Regions from separate parts of the Specibacter sp. NPDC078709 genome, predicted to be linked through region 2. Evidence: predicted binding sites of a transcription regulator. Region 2 holds the regulator's gene; the other holds the start of a gene.

Region 1 (7,841 bases), on a different contig from region 2:
GGCCCTGTTTCTTCATGATCGTCCCGACCGTGCTCGGGGCTGCCGGGATGCCCTCATGGCCCAGGATCGTGGTGATTTGGTCCCGCCCGGCCATGCCCTTCTCCCGCTCATACACCCGGCACACATCCTTGGTGAGCTGCTCGTTGCGCCGCTGCGTCGGGGTCGGCTCCGCCGGCTTGGTCCAGCGGTAGTACGAGGACCGGGGAACCTGCAATTTCAGGCACATCCAGTCAACCGGATAGTTGGCCTTCTCCAGCCCGATAAACGCGTAGTAGTCGTTTATCGTTGCTTCGCGGCGAAGAAGGCACTGACTTTTCCCAGAAACTCGATCTCCCGCTTCAACTCCGCGTTCTCGGCCTGCAAGGCCTTGAACTTCGCCCACTCCACCGGGCCCGGCTCATCCGCGGCAGCATCAGGGTGCTCTTCCTTCCACACCCGCACCCAATTCCCCAACGTCCCCTCATTGACCCCGATCTCAGTGGCAACCTGGACCACCGGACGGCCCGAGGAAATCACCAACTCAATGGCCTCGGCCTTGAACTCCGGACTGTATTTGCGACGACTCGACATGAAACAGATTCTCCTAAACACTGTCTCAAATCACCATACGGGCGCATGTAAGAGTTGATCGTTAGACGGGCCACAGGTGCCGCCGAGCTGGTGACAGGCCAACGCTTAAAATGTCGCAGTAGTGTCGTCTTTGAAGTGGCCAACCGTGCCCCATAGGTTGGTCACTTCGCCATTTAACAACCGTGAGTAGTAGCCGGCTATCGGACAAGTTCCCCATGGTCCAAAACGGGGGGAGTGTCCCACTTCGTTAGAAGTGAGACACTCCTTGTCTCTGTTGAAACCAACGGGTGAGTTGGTGCCGAGTGTGTCAGGAGCGAGCAATGAGTGGGGCCAGTTGGAGGCTGAATGAAGCTACTTCGTTAGGACCCTCAGATTGACCTGAATCCCCGCGTCTTCCAGTTCGCCAGCGAGCTTGCCTTTCCAATCGTTGGTAAAACTGTTGAAAGGAATATAAAGCATGCCTCGTACATCACCGGGTTCAGTTACATCCGTTGCCTGAAGGATAGCTACTTTGTCTCGTCCCAGATGTGCCATGAAGTAGCCCATTTCGAACACGACGTTCTGGCGACCACGAGGTTCAAGGTCCTTGTCATCTTTTGCCTTGCCCAGGTCATCGGCAGTCAAAATAATGACCGCGAAATTAGCTTGGGCGGCAGCTTTTTCAAGTTTTTCGATCAGTGATTGACCCGAATTTCCTTGCTCGTGGAGGATGACAGCATCCCGTCCTGTGAGTTGGTTGAGGAAATGATGAACGAAGGTCTTGGCCGTATCATCGTGGCCGTGAACGATGAAAATGCTTTTCTCGGCGGGAGACGTTTTAATGCCACTTGTGGTTGGCACGCCGCCTGGGATACCAACAGCTGACGAGATTGACTCTTGACTTCCACCAGGCGAATGAAGAAGATCAGCCACTGGCTCCCCGGCAGTCCGGATACTGTGTTTCTGGTGGTCTGCCCATGGGTCGACAGGTTCAACCTTAGTCGGAAGGGTTTCCCACGCGTTGACGGGTTTAGCCTTTTTCTGAGGGGTTTTTTCAATCTTTTTCTGGTGGTCTGCCCATGGGTCGACAGGTTCAGTCTTTTCTTGAGTTGTTCCCCATGCGGTGAGAGGAGTTCCCCATGCGGTGGCAGGCCATTCGGTGACAGGCTCAGCCTTATTCTGGGTGACTTTTTTCTGGGGGTCTGCCCACGGGTCGAAAGGTTCAACCTTATATAGAGGGTGCCCACTTACACTTCCGTCCTGTATGAATTTGTATCCATCAGGGCTCAAAATCTTGTTGTAAGTCTCTACCAAGGAGGCCGCATCGTCGCCGGAAAGTGCCACCGGGTTAACCGTCATCTCAATAAATTTCAGGAAGTTCTCATCTGTACCCCACAGGAGATTGAATCGTGGGTCAGTGAAGATGTAATCGTTCTCCCAATCCTCGGGATTGTTGACCCGATGTTGAGTGACGTCACCGTATGCGTCATTGAACCTCTTGTCGGTACTGGGCAGATCCCTGAGGGGGAAAATACGGGCCAAAAATTCTGGCTCACTCAGACGCCCGGACCAGGCGAGAGGCAAAAGAGTGCAGAGGTCCATAACTTTGCGTCGAGTGACCTCGGATATTGAATTTGGCACTGCGCTGGTTCCCTCACTTCAAACGACGAGGTTGCATTGTCGCATTTCCTCCAGATACCAACTTTAGCCGCGAGGTGGCGCGTGTCGAACTTACAATCAATCAGTGAAGATCTTTGGAACTGTGGAATGTATTGAGGGCAGCGTCATTGAGAAAACGGAAGTGGACGCAGCTGAGTATCAGGCAGGCGTGGACGCCATGCGCCGCACGTTGGCCGAAGGCTACCGACTGTTGAGCGTAAGGGTTGACCGCTAGGCAGGGTTCCGCCCCCCTAATGCACTAGGCATGGTCCTTGTCAGGGGGAGGGCTTACACTCAATTAATAGAACTTTATTTCTAGTAGTTGGTGTGTCATGGATCATGTATCGAATATTTGTCTTGTAGACTTCGCGTCCCCTGTGTCGCACCCACTACTGGCCTCGGTCACCGTGGCAGCTGGTTACCCTTCTCCTGCCCAGGATTATTTTGACGGTCGGATTAATTTGAACGACCACTTGATTAAGGACGTCACCAGCACGTACATCATTCGCGTGTCGGGCCACTCTATGGAAGGCGCCGGCATCAGTGATGGTGATGAGTTGATCGTCAACCGGGCATTGGAGCCTAAGGATGGGTCTATTGTCGTCGCTGTCCTTGATGGTGAGTTGACGGTTAAGCGGCTGCGCATCACCCCTACGGGTGTCGTGTTGCAGGCCGAGAATCCTGATTACCCGGATATTCGTGTCCCTGAGTTGGCGAGCCTTGAAATTTGGGGGACGGCTTCCGTTGCTCTGCATCATCTCTTGTAGGCCGTAGTCGTGGAACGTATGCAGGCCATCGCCCATGTGGACGTTAACTCGTTTTATGCCAGTGCGGAAAGGGCCTTTGACCCCTCCTTGGAAGGCAAGCCGTTGATCGTGCTCTCGAATAATGATGGTTGCGCCGTCACCCGCAGTGCCGAGGCAAAGGCACTAGGCATCCCGATGGGGGAGCCGTGGTTCAAGCTCGCGCCCCGCGCCAAAGCCTTGGGACTGATTGCCAAATCCAGCAACTACGAGCTATACGGGGACGTGAGTGCCCGCGTCATGGAGCTACTGGGCAGGTTCAGTCACGAAATCGAGATTTACAGCATTGACGAAGCATTCTGCACCGTCAAGGGAACTGGTCCGGAGCTGCTGCAGCTCGGCCGTGCCATGAAAGACGCCGTGCGCCGCAATTGCGGCGTACCCGTATGCGTGGGTATCGCGTCCACGAAAACCCTGGCGAAGCTTTGCAATAAGTGGGCCAAGAACAACCCCAATTTCAACGGCGTGTGTCACTGGGATTCCGTACCCCTGGCGCAACGCGAACACCTCATGGCCAGCCTCTCCGTGATTGAAATCTGGGGCGTGGCCACCAAACTAACCAAACGGCTCTACGCCTTGGGGATCAAGACCATTCTGGACCTGAGCCAGGCCAATCCCGTCATGATTAGGGACCGCTTTTCTGTAGTCATGATGCGCACCGTCCTAGAGCTGCAAGGTAAGCCCTGCATCCCGATGGAAGAAGAGCGGATCGGGCGTGACCAACTGATTTTTAGCCGGTCATTTTCGACCCCGATCACCACCCGCGCAGACATGCGCCAGGTCATGAGCCTGTACGCGCAGCAAGCCAGCGCCCGCCTAGCCAAACACAACCTGCAAGCCAAACTGTTGACGGCTTTTGCTGCCACGTCCTACTACAACCCTGGCGATACGTCCTATCCCTCCGTATGTGTACCGCTGCCAATGCCCACGGCAGATCCTGTGCTGTTAGCTCGGGCAGCCTACGCGCTACCACCCCGGATCGTGGAAGGCGTCAAATACGTGCGCGCCGGGATCATGGTCACCGACCTACGCCCCACCGGCAACCAATCACCCCTAGAACTCTTCGAGAACCCACATGAAGAACGCCACATCGGGCAGCTGCTTGAAGATATATCCAAGAAGCACGGACGGGGGAGTATCGGACTCGGGTCAGCAGGCATCAAAGGCGGCCCGGACTGGTCCATGAAACGCGACATGCTCAGCCCCCGCTACACCACCCACTGGGACGAGCTCCCTATCGCCAAAGCCTCATGAATTGATCGGCACCACCAGCTCTGGCCCGTCCCCCTTGAGCGGGCCGACCTGGTGAAATTCCAGCGCCTCGGCTACTGGCGTGGCCGCTGCAACAGCAGCGTCGACCAGTGTTTGGTCCCCGTCCTGGCCAGCGTCTAGCCACTCATCCCAGAAACTCGGCGGTAGCGTCACCGGGGTGCGGTCATGAAGCTGGCTCACCTCACCGACCGCCGCCCGGGTCAGGATTGTGGTCGTCAATGTCCAGTAGTCCTCGTGGTCCTCGGGTAAGGACTTGTCCGGCCACCAGGTATAGAGGCCGGCAAAGGCTATGATTTCGTCATTGGGGGAGTGGATGGCATACGGAGTCTTTGTCTCACCCTCGGTGTGCCATTCGTAGTAGGAATCGGCCGGCAGGATCGCCCGCTTGCTCTTGACCGACCCGCGGAACGTGGCCTTCTCCGCCGCCGTTTCCGAACGGGCATTGAAGGTGGCGAACTTCGTTTTCAGTTCCTTGGAGTACGACGGCGTGAGTGACCACCGGCCAGCCTCCAGTCGACGCACCGGCTCATGCTCACCCTTCGCGGACTCCAGTATGACCGGGACACGGTTCGTCGGTTTGATGTTCCATGCCGGTTCCGGCAGGTTGTCACCTGCCACCATCACATCGAACATGTTCACCAAGTCAGCTGTCGTGTCGGGGTCATGTAAGTATTCGTTCTGCAGTAAGGGCAATAATGCTCTATCGAATATCTGGGTAGTTGTTCCAGGCCAGCCGGACCGTTGAGCCTATGTGTCAGCGATGGACATTCTCATTCCGAACGGGTCTGCCAAACAGCTAGGTGTACTCGGCCATGTGGTTCGTGACATCGGGGGTTTGATCAATTGGAGGCCCGCCGGGCTTTGTGGAGCTGTCTATTGCTTCACTGACCGGAGGTTCCCATGCCTCACGCTGATGCCAGAGTGATGGGCCTAGGAAGCAGCCGTGTGGAAAGTCTCCCCACCGTCATCGGAGACCTGGATGCCGGTGGTGGTGGCCACCCAAATCCGCGGCTTTCCGTGGCTTCCTTCCAAGGCGGCGATGGCTTCGACCTGGCCTGCAACCTTCCCGGTCACAGCCCAACTCAGACCGGCATCGGTTGAAACATGGACGCTGCCATCCGGGGATACCCCAACAGTCTCCGTCGGGGCCTTCTCCAGGGACGTGGCAAAGGCGGCAAACTGGATAATCGGGGAATTGGGAACGAGCTGCCAGGTCTTGCCGGCGTTCGTGGAGCGCTGCACGCCGCTCTCAGTCGTGGCAAGGACGACGGTGCTGGCAGGGTTGCCGGCCAACACAGCCGGGGTAAACGTAGTCGTGGAGTTTTCCCACGTAACCCCGTCGTGACTGGTACGAAGCTGGCCATCGAAGGCGACTAGACCACCGCCGCTGGCAGTGAGGGCATGGAAATCGGATTGTCCACCGAGAGAGATCTCCTGCCAGGTTTTTCCGGCGTCGGTGGAGCGGATGAGACCGACCGGATTCGGCAAGGAAGATCCAGCTCCGGGGTGTCCTGACGCGTAGAAGGTCTTTGGATCGTCAGTGACGGTGAACCCCATCAAATCGATGGTGTCACTGACCTTAAGGGCGGTTTTCTTAGTGGCGTCGTAGAGGCCATCATGGGTGGCAAGTAGGATCCTTGTGGATTCCGGGTCAACCGATATGCCATGAACATGTCCAAATGCGTTGGCTGCCGGCGTGGAATCGATGGCCGGGGTCGGTACTGAACACCCTGCCAGAACGAGCGGAAGGGTTAGTGCGGCCGCAACTACAGCTCGGCGGACAGGGAAAAACGAAATTCGGGGATACAAAGGGACTCCAAAGAAGAAGGTTAGCAAGGAGAGTTGGTGGTGGATCCAAGAAGTTTTGGATCCACCACCGAGGACGGATTGAGCCAGCCTGTTAGAGGGTGGCGAGCAGGTCCTTCATGTCCTTGATCTCGGATTCCTGGGAGGCAACGATGCTCTCTGCCAAGGCCACAGCCTCGGCATTTTGACCGTCGGCGATCTCGGTTTTGGCCATCTCCACGGCACCCTCGTGGTGGGCAATCATCTGGGTCAGAAATAGCTTGCTGGCCTCGGTGCCCTCGGCAGCCTTGAGCTTGTCAAGATCATCGCCAGTCATCATTCCGTTCATGGAGTGGTTTCCGGCCATGGAGGTTGGTTCGGACCAGGCGGTGAGCCAGGTGGTCATCTTCTTGATTTCCGGGCCCTGGGCGGCCTTGATGTCTGTAGCCAACGCGGTGATCTTCGCATCGAGGTCGGTCTTGGCAAGCATGATGTCACTCATCTCCACCGCTTGGGTGTGGTGAGGGATCATCATTTGGGCAAACATCGTGTCCGCAGCATTATGCTCCCCACCGGCGACTGTAGCTTCCATGGAGGAAGCGGTCGGACCGCTATGGTTCATCCCTGGCATGGATCCGCCGTCGGTTCCGGTGGAGCATCCTGCCAACGCGAGCATGGCGGCAACAATGGTGGCTGAAACGGTCAATGATTTCTTCATAACAAACAGTCCTTCACTTAAACTTCTCGAATACTTTGCAGTTGCCCTAGCTTGGAGGGCGCGCCAATGAGGACCCGTGAGAGATACCCGGGACGATTCATCGGTTTACGTTCTGCTGATCGAGAGTTGATTCAGTGACGGCGGATCGGGAACACGACCCGAGGACTTGTGTCCTGTAACAACCAGAAACGCCGATTCGGTCGAAGGAAGCATGAGCGTTCCGGGCAGGGGCAAGTTCACCACTGCTGTTGCCAGGCTGGGAATGCAGCTCTGGTGCATGTCCATGGATGATTCACATCCAGTGGAGGAACAGCCGCAAGCCGCGGGTGTGGTCGAGGGCGCATGAGCGGCGCTGTCAAGCATTGCATTGCCTTCGGACACTGGGTGCTCCGAGACCGGAGTGGTCTTGACACTGACTGTTTCGGTGGAGGCGTTCATCATGCTGGGGGAAGCCATGGACGAGACGCCTGCTCCGCCCATGACATGCATGCCGAAGATGCCCCCGATGACAGCGAAGGCAAGAGCGATCATCGCGCCCCAGCGCAGGAAGGACACCATCGTGGGCGTGCTACTTGGCATGCGCATGGTGAAATCCTTTCCGTGGCTCCGCTGGAATCTAGCTAGTCGTTGTGAATTGTACGGGCACAAGCTGGGCGAGAGCTTCGAGCGTGCCTAGTGGACGTCGGCGGGGTTGAGGTTGAGGCGGCGCAGCAGTTGGGCGTTCAGTGCCACCACGATGGTCGATAGCGACATCAAAACTGCACCCGCGGCCGGTGAGAGGACGATGCCAGCAAAAGCCAGCACGCCTGCGGCCAGTGGAACGGAAATGATGTTGTAGCCGGTGGCCCAGATCAGGTTTTGCCACATTTTGCGGTAGCTGGCATGGGAAAGGTCCACCATGGACAGCACCGCCCGTGGGTCATTGCCGGCCAGCACCACTCCAGCCGATTCCATGGCGACATCAGTGCCGGCGCCGATGGCAATGCCAACCTCGGCCCGGGCCAAGGCGGGGGCATCGTTGACGCCGTCGCCGACCATGGCGACCTTCATGCCGC
Region 2 (7,841 bases):
TGCAACTATCACCTCCCTGACAGGCCTGCGCTTTGGAAAAGGCCACGGCACCGGCAACGACTTTGTGCTCGTGGCCGATCCCGGGGGTGAGCGTGAACTGGTGCCAGAACAGGTTGCCAGGCTCTGCGATCGGCGCCGTGGACTGGGCGCAGATGGCCTGATCCGTGCCGTCCGCTCCGAGAATATCCCCGAAGGAACGGCGCTGCTGGAGGAAAATCCGGGCGCCGAATGGTTCATGGATTACTACAACGGCGACGGTTCCATCTCGGAGATGTGCGGCAATGGGGTGCGAGTGTTCGTGCACTTCCTCGTGACACAGGGCCTCGTGGAGCTGGGCGCCGGTGAAGAGCTCGTGATCGGCACCCGGGCCGGCGTCAAGGTGGTGGCTCGCACTGCAGACGGGTACCGCGCGGACATGGGCCCCTGGGGTTTCATTCACCCCGAGCAGGCCCTGAGCGGCAGCGACTCGCTAGTCGAGACGGCCGGGCTGGCCGTGGCACGCCCTGCCCTGTCCGTCACCATGGGCAACCCGCACACGGTGGTGGCGCTGGCGGATTTGAGTGAGATGGCAGCAGCCAACCTCACCGTGGCGCCCGCCGTCACCCCGGAGCCCCCGCACGGGACCAATGTGGAGTTTGCGGTGCCTGCCGAGCCTTTGGTGACGGACGACGTCGGACGCATCAGTATGCGTGTTCACGAACGTGGAGTGGGGGAGACTCTCTCCTGCGGGACCGGTGCCTGTGCTGCGGCAGCCGCCACCCGTTTTTGGGCCGGTGACCAGGCCCCGGACAACTGGGCCGTAGCAGTGCCCGGCGGCATCGTCGGCGTGCGTTTCTTCCCCGGGCCCGATGGTCGCGAGCATGTGGAGCTAAGTGGGCCCGCCGTCATCGTGGCAGAAGGTGTTTTTGCCGACGGGCTGAGCGCCTAAGGCTTGGTGCGGGTCACCTTCAGAATCCTGAAGGCCTTATTCGTGGAATCGCGAGCCACCGTAAAGCCGGCATCAGGGAACTGCTCGCTAAGTTCGGCGGTCAGCCAGCGCTGTAACGAATCAGCGCCCAAGTTCTTTTGCACCACAAGGTAGGCCGTGCCGTTGTGGGCCAAGCGGGGCAGCCACATCAGCAGGATCGAGTGCAGCTCGGCCTTGCCCACGCGGATGGGCGGATTGGACCAGATCGTCGTGAAACGCAGGTCTGCATCAACGGCGTCGGGAGTTGACGCTTTGACGTTGGCCAGTCCCAGAGCCTTGGCGTTGTCCTGGGTCAGCTCGATGGAACGCTCATTGACGTCCACTGCGTACACCGTTGCTGCAGGGGAGCGCAGCGCCAAGGTGAGGGCAATGGGTCCCCAGCCGCAGCCGATGTCCAAAAGGTTGCCGGCAGTGGCCGGTGGTGGTGCTTCATTGAGCAAGATGGTGGTGCCTTTGTCCACACCATCGGGGCTGAAGATGCCCCCGGCTGTGTGGAGGTTGCGCTCCTCGCCAGCCAAAACCACGCGAAGTGGCCGGCGTTTCATCGGCGTGGACGGTTGTGAACTGAAATAGTGATCTGCACCCTGAGTACCCATAGTCATGCCAGATTAGTGCCCAACGACCGCTTTGTGTATCTAGGCGCGCCTAAGCGCAGCACATGCACACGTGTGATTATCCACAAGCCAAGAACCTCAAAAGGTGTGAGTGTCGGTGGCTCGGACTACGATTGAGGGTAACAGCCTATAAGGAGAATATGTCCCACGCATCTGCACACAATGGTTCCGACGGCAACGAGCTGCCCCGTGACGGGGAGAACACGGCACCTTCACAGGGCCACAGCACGGGGGAGGAGTCCCTTTCTGCCGCGGAGATTGAAGCCGTGATTGACCGGATTTTGGCCAAGGACGCGGCCGCTTCTCGTGCCACGCGTGCGGATGAGGGCATTGAGGCCCAAGATCCGTTCGGTGGGGCCCCTGCCACCAGGCCGCTTGAAGGACGGGCGCAAGCCGTGTCCACCCTGAATTTCCAGCACAGCCTCTCTGATGGTGATCAGAGCGAGTTGGCTGACCGCAACGCGCTGCGCCGTCAGGCAAGCCTGTCCACTGAGCTCGAAGACGTCAGCGAAGTCGAATACCGCCAGTTGCGCCTTGAACGCGTAGTGCTCGCTGGTCTGTGGTCCTCTGGCACCATGGCCGATGCCGAGAACTCGCTGCGAGAGCTGGCTGCTCTGGCTGAAACGGCAGGATCGGAAGTCCTGGACGGTTTGGTGCAGCGCAGGGCCAAGCCTGATCCGGCAACGTTCTTGGGACAGGGCAAGGCCCAGGAACTCAAGGAGATGGTGCACGCCACCGGCGCAGACACCGTGGTCATTGACGGTGACCTCTCACCGTCCCAGCGGCGCACGCTTGAAGAGGTTGTCAAGGTTAAGGTTATTGACCGGACTGCACTGATTCTGGATATTTTTGCCCAGCATGCCCAATCCCGTGAAGGCCGGGCTCAAGTTGAACTGGCCCAGATGGAATACCTTTTGCCACGACTGCGTGGCTGGGGTGAATCCATGTCTCGTCAGGCTGGTGGCCGGGTGGGTGCTGCAGGTGGCGGTATTGGTTCCCGTGGTCCCGGTGAAACAAAGATGGAACTGGACCGACGCAAGATCCGCACCCGCATGGCGAAACTGCGCCGCGAGATCGCAGCAATGGCTCCTGCCCGGGAAACCAAACGCGCCAACCGCAAACGCAACAATGTGCCTTCAGTGGCCATTGCCGGCTACACCAATGCTGGCAAGTCCTCGCTGCTGAACCGTCTCACTGATGCGGGCGTGCTCGTGGAGAACGCACTGTTCGCAACACTGGATCCAACGGTCCGTAAAACCGAGACTTCTGACGGCTTGGGCTACACCTTGGTTGACACTGTCGGGTTTGTCCGCGCACTGCCCACCCAACTGGTGGAAGCCTTCCGCTCCACTTTGGAGGAAGTCGCCGACGCGGATCTGATCCTGCACATTGTCGATGCTTCCCACCCAGACCCGGAGGGGCAGATCTCTGCGGTTCGCTCGGTGTTTGCCGAAGTCGAGGCACTGCAGATCCCGGAAATCATCATCCTGAACAAGGTAGATATCGCCGATCCCTTTGTGGTGGAGCGTCTTCGCCAGCGTGAGTCCCGCTCTGTGGTGGTCTCGGCCAGGACAGGACAAGGCATCGAGGAGTTGCTCGAAGCCATCAAGGAAGGGATTCCGCACCCCAGCGTCGTGCTGACATTGCTGGTCCCTTATGACCGTGGCGATGTGCTGAACAAATTGCATCGCAGCGATGCTGAGATCATCAGTCTGGAACATGGAGAGCAGGGCACCTTGGCTCAGGTTCGTGTCCGTGAAGACTTGGCTGCAGAGGTTGAACCGTTTGTCCAGCATGCCTGATAGTGAACTTTCGCAGCAGGCACTGGACCTTTTGGATCGGGCCGTTGACGCCATGGGCGGGCAACGCCGCGATGGCCAGCATGAAATGGTACGCCGGGTAGTTGCCGCTCTTGAGAGCGGGGACCACCTGCTGGTTCAGGCGGGCACGGGGACCGGAAAGTCCCTCGCCTACCTGATACCACTGATCGTCAACTCCCTGACCAGCGACAAGCCTGCGGTGATTGCCACCGCCACCCTTGCCCTCCAAGCACAGATCGTGGGCAGGGACGTACCTAGGTTGTTGGCTACCCTGAAACCGATGTTGCCGCGGGCCATTGACGTTGCTTTAGTCAAGGGCCGCAGCAACTATGTGTGCCGGCAAAAACTGGCAGGTGGTTTCCCTACCGAAGACACCGGCGAGGGCGCCCTTTTTAGTCTTGGCGAAGACAACGTGGCTCACCCTCCCAGTGCCACCTCCGGGCCCACCTCACAGCTCGGCAAGGAAGTGGTGCGTCTGCGCGAATGGGCGCAGGAAACAGACACCGGCGACAGGGACGAGATTGTTCCGGGAGTGACGGACAAAGCCTGGCGGCAGGTCTCTGTAACCTCCATGGAATGTCTGGGCGCCCAGAAGTGCCCGATGGCTACCGAGTGCTTCTCGGAGCTGGCCCGTGCCCGCGGAGCAGAGGCTGACATTGTGGTCACCAACCACGCCATGCTGGCCATCAGTGCCTTTGAAGGCATCGCCGTGCTTCCCGACTATGACGTGGTGGTGGTCGATGAAGCACATGAGCTCCAGGATCGCGTAACAGGCGCGGTCACCGGGCAACTCTCTGTGCAGATGGTGCAGGCGGCGGCGTCAAGCACGCGCAAGCACACCGCTGTTTCCGTGGACGCCTTGCAGGCCAGCGCCGCGGCACTGGACCTTGCCTTAGCTGGTGTTCCCGAGGGGCTATTCCCACAGGGGCTCAACGAGGTGCAATCTCAAGCTGTGGAGCAATTGCGTGACGCGGTACGTGCCGCCTTGTCCGATTCTAAGCCTGAGGGTAATGCTGCCGCCGACGGCGGGCGTTCGATTGCCCGATCCAGGCTCAATCTGATCTTCGATTTGTGCGAGCGTCTGCTGGTTGCCAATGATGCCCGTGAGGTGGTGTGGGCCTCGCGGCCGGGTTCCTTCGCACCGGGCAAGGGCTATCAGAAGGCGGATGAAAATGAGCCGGCAGTGCTCAACATCGCACCCTTGAGCGTGGCGATGAAATTGCGGGAGGGCTTGTTTGCCGATCGGACGGTAGTGCTCACCTCGGCCACTCTTGCTATTGGCGAGTCCTTCCAAGCCACAGCTGGCGGGCTCGGTCTTTTGGGGCCCAGCGCTCCCACTTGGACGGGGGCCGATGTCGGTTCGCCGTTCGACTACCCCAAACAAGGCATGCTCTATGTCGCCGCCCATCTGCAGAAACCCGGCTTCGGGATGTCCGCTGAGCAATTAGATGAATTGGAAGCGCTCATCACCGCCGCCGGTGGCGGAACCTTGGCTCTGTTCTCTTCGCGGCGTGCTGCAGAAGACGCAGCCGAGAAGCTCCGCAAAAAGCTCAAGGTGAAGATCCTGTGCCAGGGGGACTCCTCCATGTCCGGGCTCATTAAACAGTTCGCCGATGAACCGGACACCTGCCTGTTCGGTACCATGTCGCTCTGGCAAGGTGTTGATGTGCAAGGAGCCTCCTGCCGTCTGGTGGTGATAGATAGGATCCCGTTCCCGCGCCCGGATGATCCGCTGGTCACTGCCCGCGCCCGTGCCGTGGCGCAAAGTGGCGGCGACGGATTTATTGCCATCTCTGCCACCCATGCAGCGGTGCGCCTCGCGCAGGGGGTGGGCCGGTTGATCCGTTCCAGCCAAGACCGGGGCGTGGTTGCTGTACTTGATTCCCGTCTGGCCAATGCCAGCTACGGCGGTTTCCTGCGTGCCGCTCTACCGCCTTTCTGGTCCACTAAGGACAGAACCGTGGCGTTGGGCGCGCTGAAGCGGCTCTCCGGCAAGTAGTGCCACCCACGAAGGCAGGGTTACGGGCTGGATTTGAAAACGCAGATGATGCCATGAAAATCGCGGATTTGTCGCGTCTTCTGCAGTCTCGAACTGGTTAAGCGCGTCATCTGCTGTTTGGAAGCAGAAGCCACTGACACTCCGGGCTGTACACACATTTTGGCTGCCACACACGAAGGCACCCCATCAGCTCATGAGCTGACGGGGTGCCTTCGTACTTCTTCGGCACGCGCCAACGGCGGCCGGCTATCGGTTTTTTCGTTAGAGACTTCGGTTAGAGGCTTCGCAGCACCGAGACGACCTTGCCCATGATGGTGGCATGGTCGCCCAGAATCGGCTCATAGCGAGTGTTCTGTGGCAGGAGCCAGGTGTGACCGTCACGCTGACGGAACGTCTTGACGGTCGCCTCATCCTCGAGCAATGCCGCCACAATGTCGCCGTTGTTGGCTGTTGGCTGTTGACGCACAACAACCCAGTCGCCGTCGCAGATGGCGGCGTCGATCATGGAATCACCCTGGACCCTGAGCATGAACAATTCACCGCTGCCCACGATCTGCCGCGGCAAAGGCATGATGTCATCCACTGACTGATCAGCCAAGATGGGGCCACCTGCTGCGATGCGGCCCACGAGAGGCACAAAAGCGGTGTCCGAAGAACTGCTCAGCTCGGCAAAGTTCAGACCGTTCGAACTGCGCAGAGTCTTCGGTGCGCTAACGCCTTCGATTTCGACAACTCCGCTGTCCAATACCAGCGGGATGAGAACTTCCATGGCGCGGGGACGCTTGGGATCACGGCGCAAATAGCCGTGGCGCTCCAACTGGGTCAGCTGATGAGTGACGCTGGAAAGGCTAGCCAGCCCCACGGAATCGCCAATTTCGCGCATTGAGGGCGGGTAGCCCTTGTCGGCAATGCACCGTTGGATGCACTCGAGAATTTTCTTCTGCCTTACCGTCAGGCCCTTCATTCCAGCGCGGCTGGGTGCTTGGGGAATGCGGTGCGGCGGGTCTGGAAGCGCCATGGTTCCGTCGGTCCTTTCGTGGCTGCCCTGAACAATGTCAGTGCCTGCTGGTGGACTGCATCTAGCGGCCAATCCTTGTTCTGCAAGTTTAAGCCACGAAGAGACGAATTTCAAACATTTGTTCTATTTGCTCTTGGCAAGTGTCGTCTATAGATGCTAAAACTGTACTAGTAGCAAATTAGAACATACGTTCTATCGAAGATGTTGAGTGTGGAATCTTGGTCCGATGGCTGCAGTTGGCCCCTGGGCAGTGGATTCACGGTGAAAGGACCAGAAGTCATGAACGCATTGCTTATCTCCCACGCATCCTTTGGCGTGTCCCTGCCCGGCCCTGCACCGACCATGGATCGTGCTGCCCAACATGGAGCTGTTCGATCAGGGGAAGTGAAGATCGGTGGAGCAGATTGTGGCACAGCGGACTTCGCTGGCAGCACTCGGCTCAGCTTGACCCGTCGTGGTCGGTTGGTGTTCTTCGGCATCCCGACTCTCGCTGTCGCGGCGCTGATCTTGTTTGTCTCCTTTGCCATCATGGCCGGATCTCTCGCGAGTCCGGCAAACGCGGCCGCTGAGGTGAAGGCGGTCAACATGGCCGACTACGCCGTCGCCGTGACGGTCTTGCAGGGCGACAGCTTGTGGAGCATTGCCGGTGCTGCCGATCCCACCCGCGATGTACGCCATGTGGTTCGCGAAATCGTTGCACTGAACGATCTGGGCACCGGTGTCCTGCAGGCAGGTCAGCGGCTTTACGTTCCCATCCCGAAGTAGCGCTCCTGCAGGTGATGGTGTCCGCATTGTGTCGCCGTTTCGAACTTTTCCACGGCAAGCAAATATGCTGGAGGGCATGGACCAGTTTGAACGCCTAAGTCAATTGCCGCTTCGTGACGACTTGCGTGGACAGCACCCCTACGGTGCACCTCAGCTTGATGTTCCGGTGCTGCTGAATGTTAATGAAAACACCTTTGGTGTTCCGGCCGATGCCAAGGAAGCAATCCTTGCAGCAGTGGCCGAAGAGCTAAATGGTCTCAACCGCTACCCGGACAGAGAATTCACCGTTCTGCGCCAAGAGCTGGCGGCTTATCTTGGCCACGGCTTGAGTGAAGATAATCTTTGGGCGGCCAATGGATCCAATGAAGTGCTCCAGCAGTTACTGCAGGCATTCGGAGGTCCGGGCCGCACCGTCATGGGATTCCCTCCCACATATTCCATGTATCCGCTACTCGCCAGCGGAACCGGGACAGGCTACATCGCTGGTGTTCGCGCCCAGGACTACAGTCTTTCTGCGGAATCTGCCGCCGAGCAGGTTCGCCAGCATGCTCCGAACCTCGTGTTCCTCTGCTCGCCCAACAATCCCACCGGAACGGCTTTGGGCCTGGACGTTGTGGAAGCCGTCTATGCAGCCGGCGAGGCATCTCAAACAGTGGTT

Evidence for each region. The regulator LexA, encoded in region 2, represses DNA repair genes until DNA is damaged. The targets are predictions, from matches to a motif close to TCGAACANNTGTTCGA.
Region 1: umuD (translesion error-prone DNA polymerase V autoproteolytic subunit) is a predicted target of LexA. The motif match lies at 2,553-2,568, and genes of this name have one in related genera.

The regions. Positions count from the first base shown of each region.
Region 1 is NZ_JBFBLU010000003.1:360,585-368,425, reverse strand. It holds one part of gene AB0P14_RS08300 (IS3 family transposase) at 1-318, opposite strand, end outside; one part of gene AB0P14_RS08300 (IS3 family transposase) at 318-570, opposite strand; gene AB0P14_RS08295 (TIR domain-containing protein) at 922-2,190, opposite strand; gene AB0P14_RS08290 (hypothetical protein) at 2,294-2,443, shown strand; gene umuD (translesion error-prone DNA polymerase V autoproteolytic subunit) at 2,586-2,975, shown strand; gene AB0P14_RS08280 (Y-family DNA polymerase) at 2,994-4,265, shown strand; gene AB0P14_RS08275 (SOS response-associated peptidase) at 4,260-4,922, opposite strand; gene AB0P14_RS08270 (F510_1955 family glycosylhydrolase) at 5,214-6,092, opposite strand; gene AB0P14_RS08265 (DUF305 domain-containing protein) at 6,184-6,786, opposite strand; gene AB0P14_RS08260 (DUF6153 family protein) at 6,892-7,371, opposite strand; gene AB0P14_RS08255 (copper-translocating P-type ATPase) at 7,459-7,841, opposite strand, start outside.
Region 2 is NZ_JBFBLU010000001.1:64,076-71,916, reverse strand. It holds gene dapF (diaminopimelate epimerase) at 1-928, shown strand, start outside; gene AB0P14_RS00315 (methyltransferase) at 925-1,563, opposite strand; gene hflX (GTPase HflX) at 1,722-3,383, shown strand; gene AB0P14_RS00305 (ATP-dependent DNA helicase) at 3,376-5,400, shown strand; gene lexA (transcriptional repressor LexA) at 5,675-6,364, opposite strand; gene AB0P14_RS00295 (LysM peptidoglycan-binding domain-containing protein) at 6,698-7,183, shown strand; gene AB0P14_RS00290 (histidinol-phosphate transaminase) at 7,260-7,841, shown strand, end outside.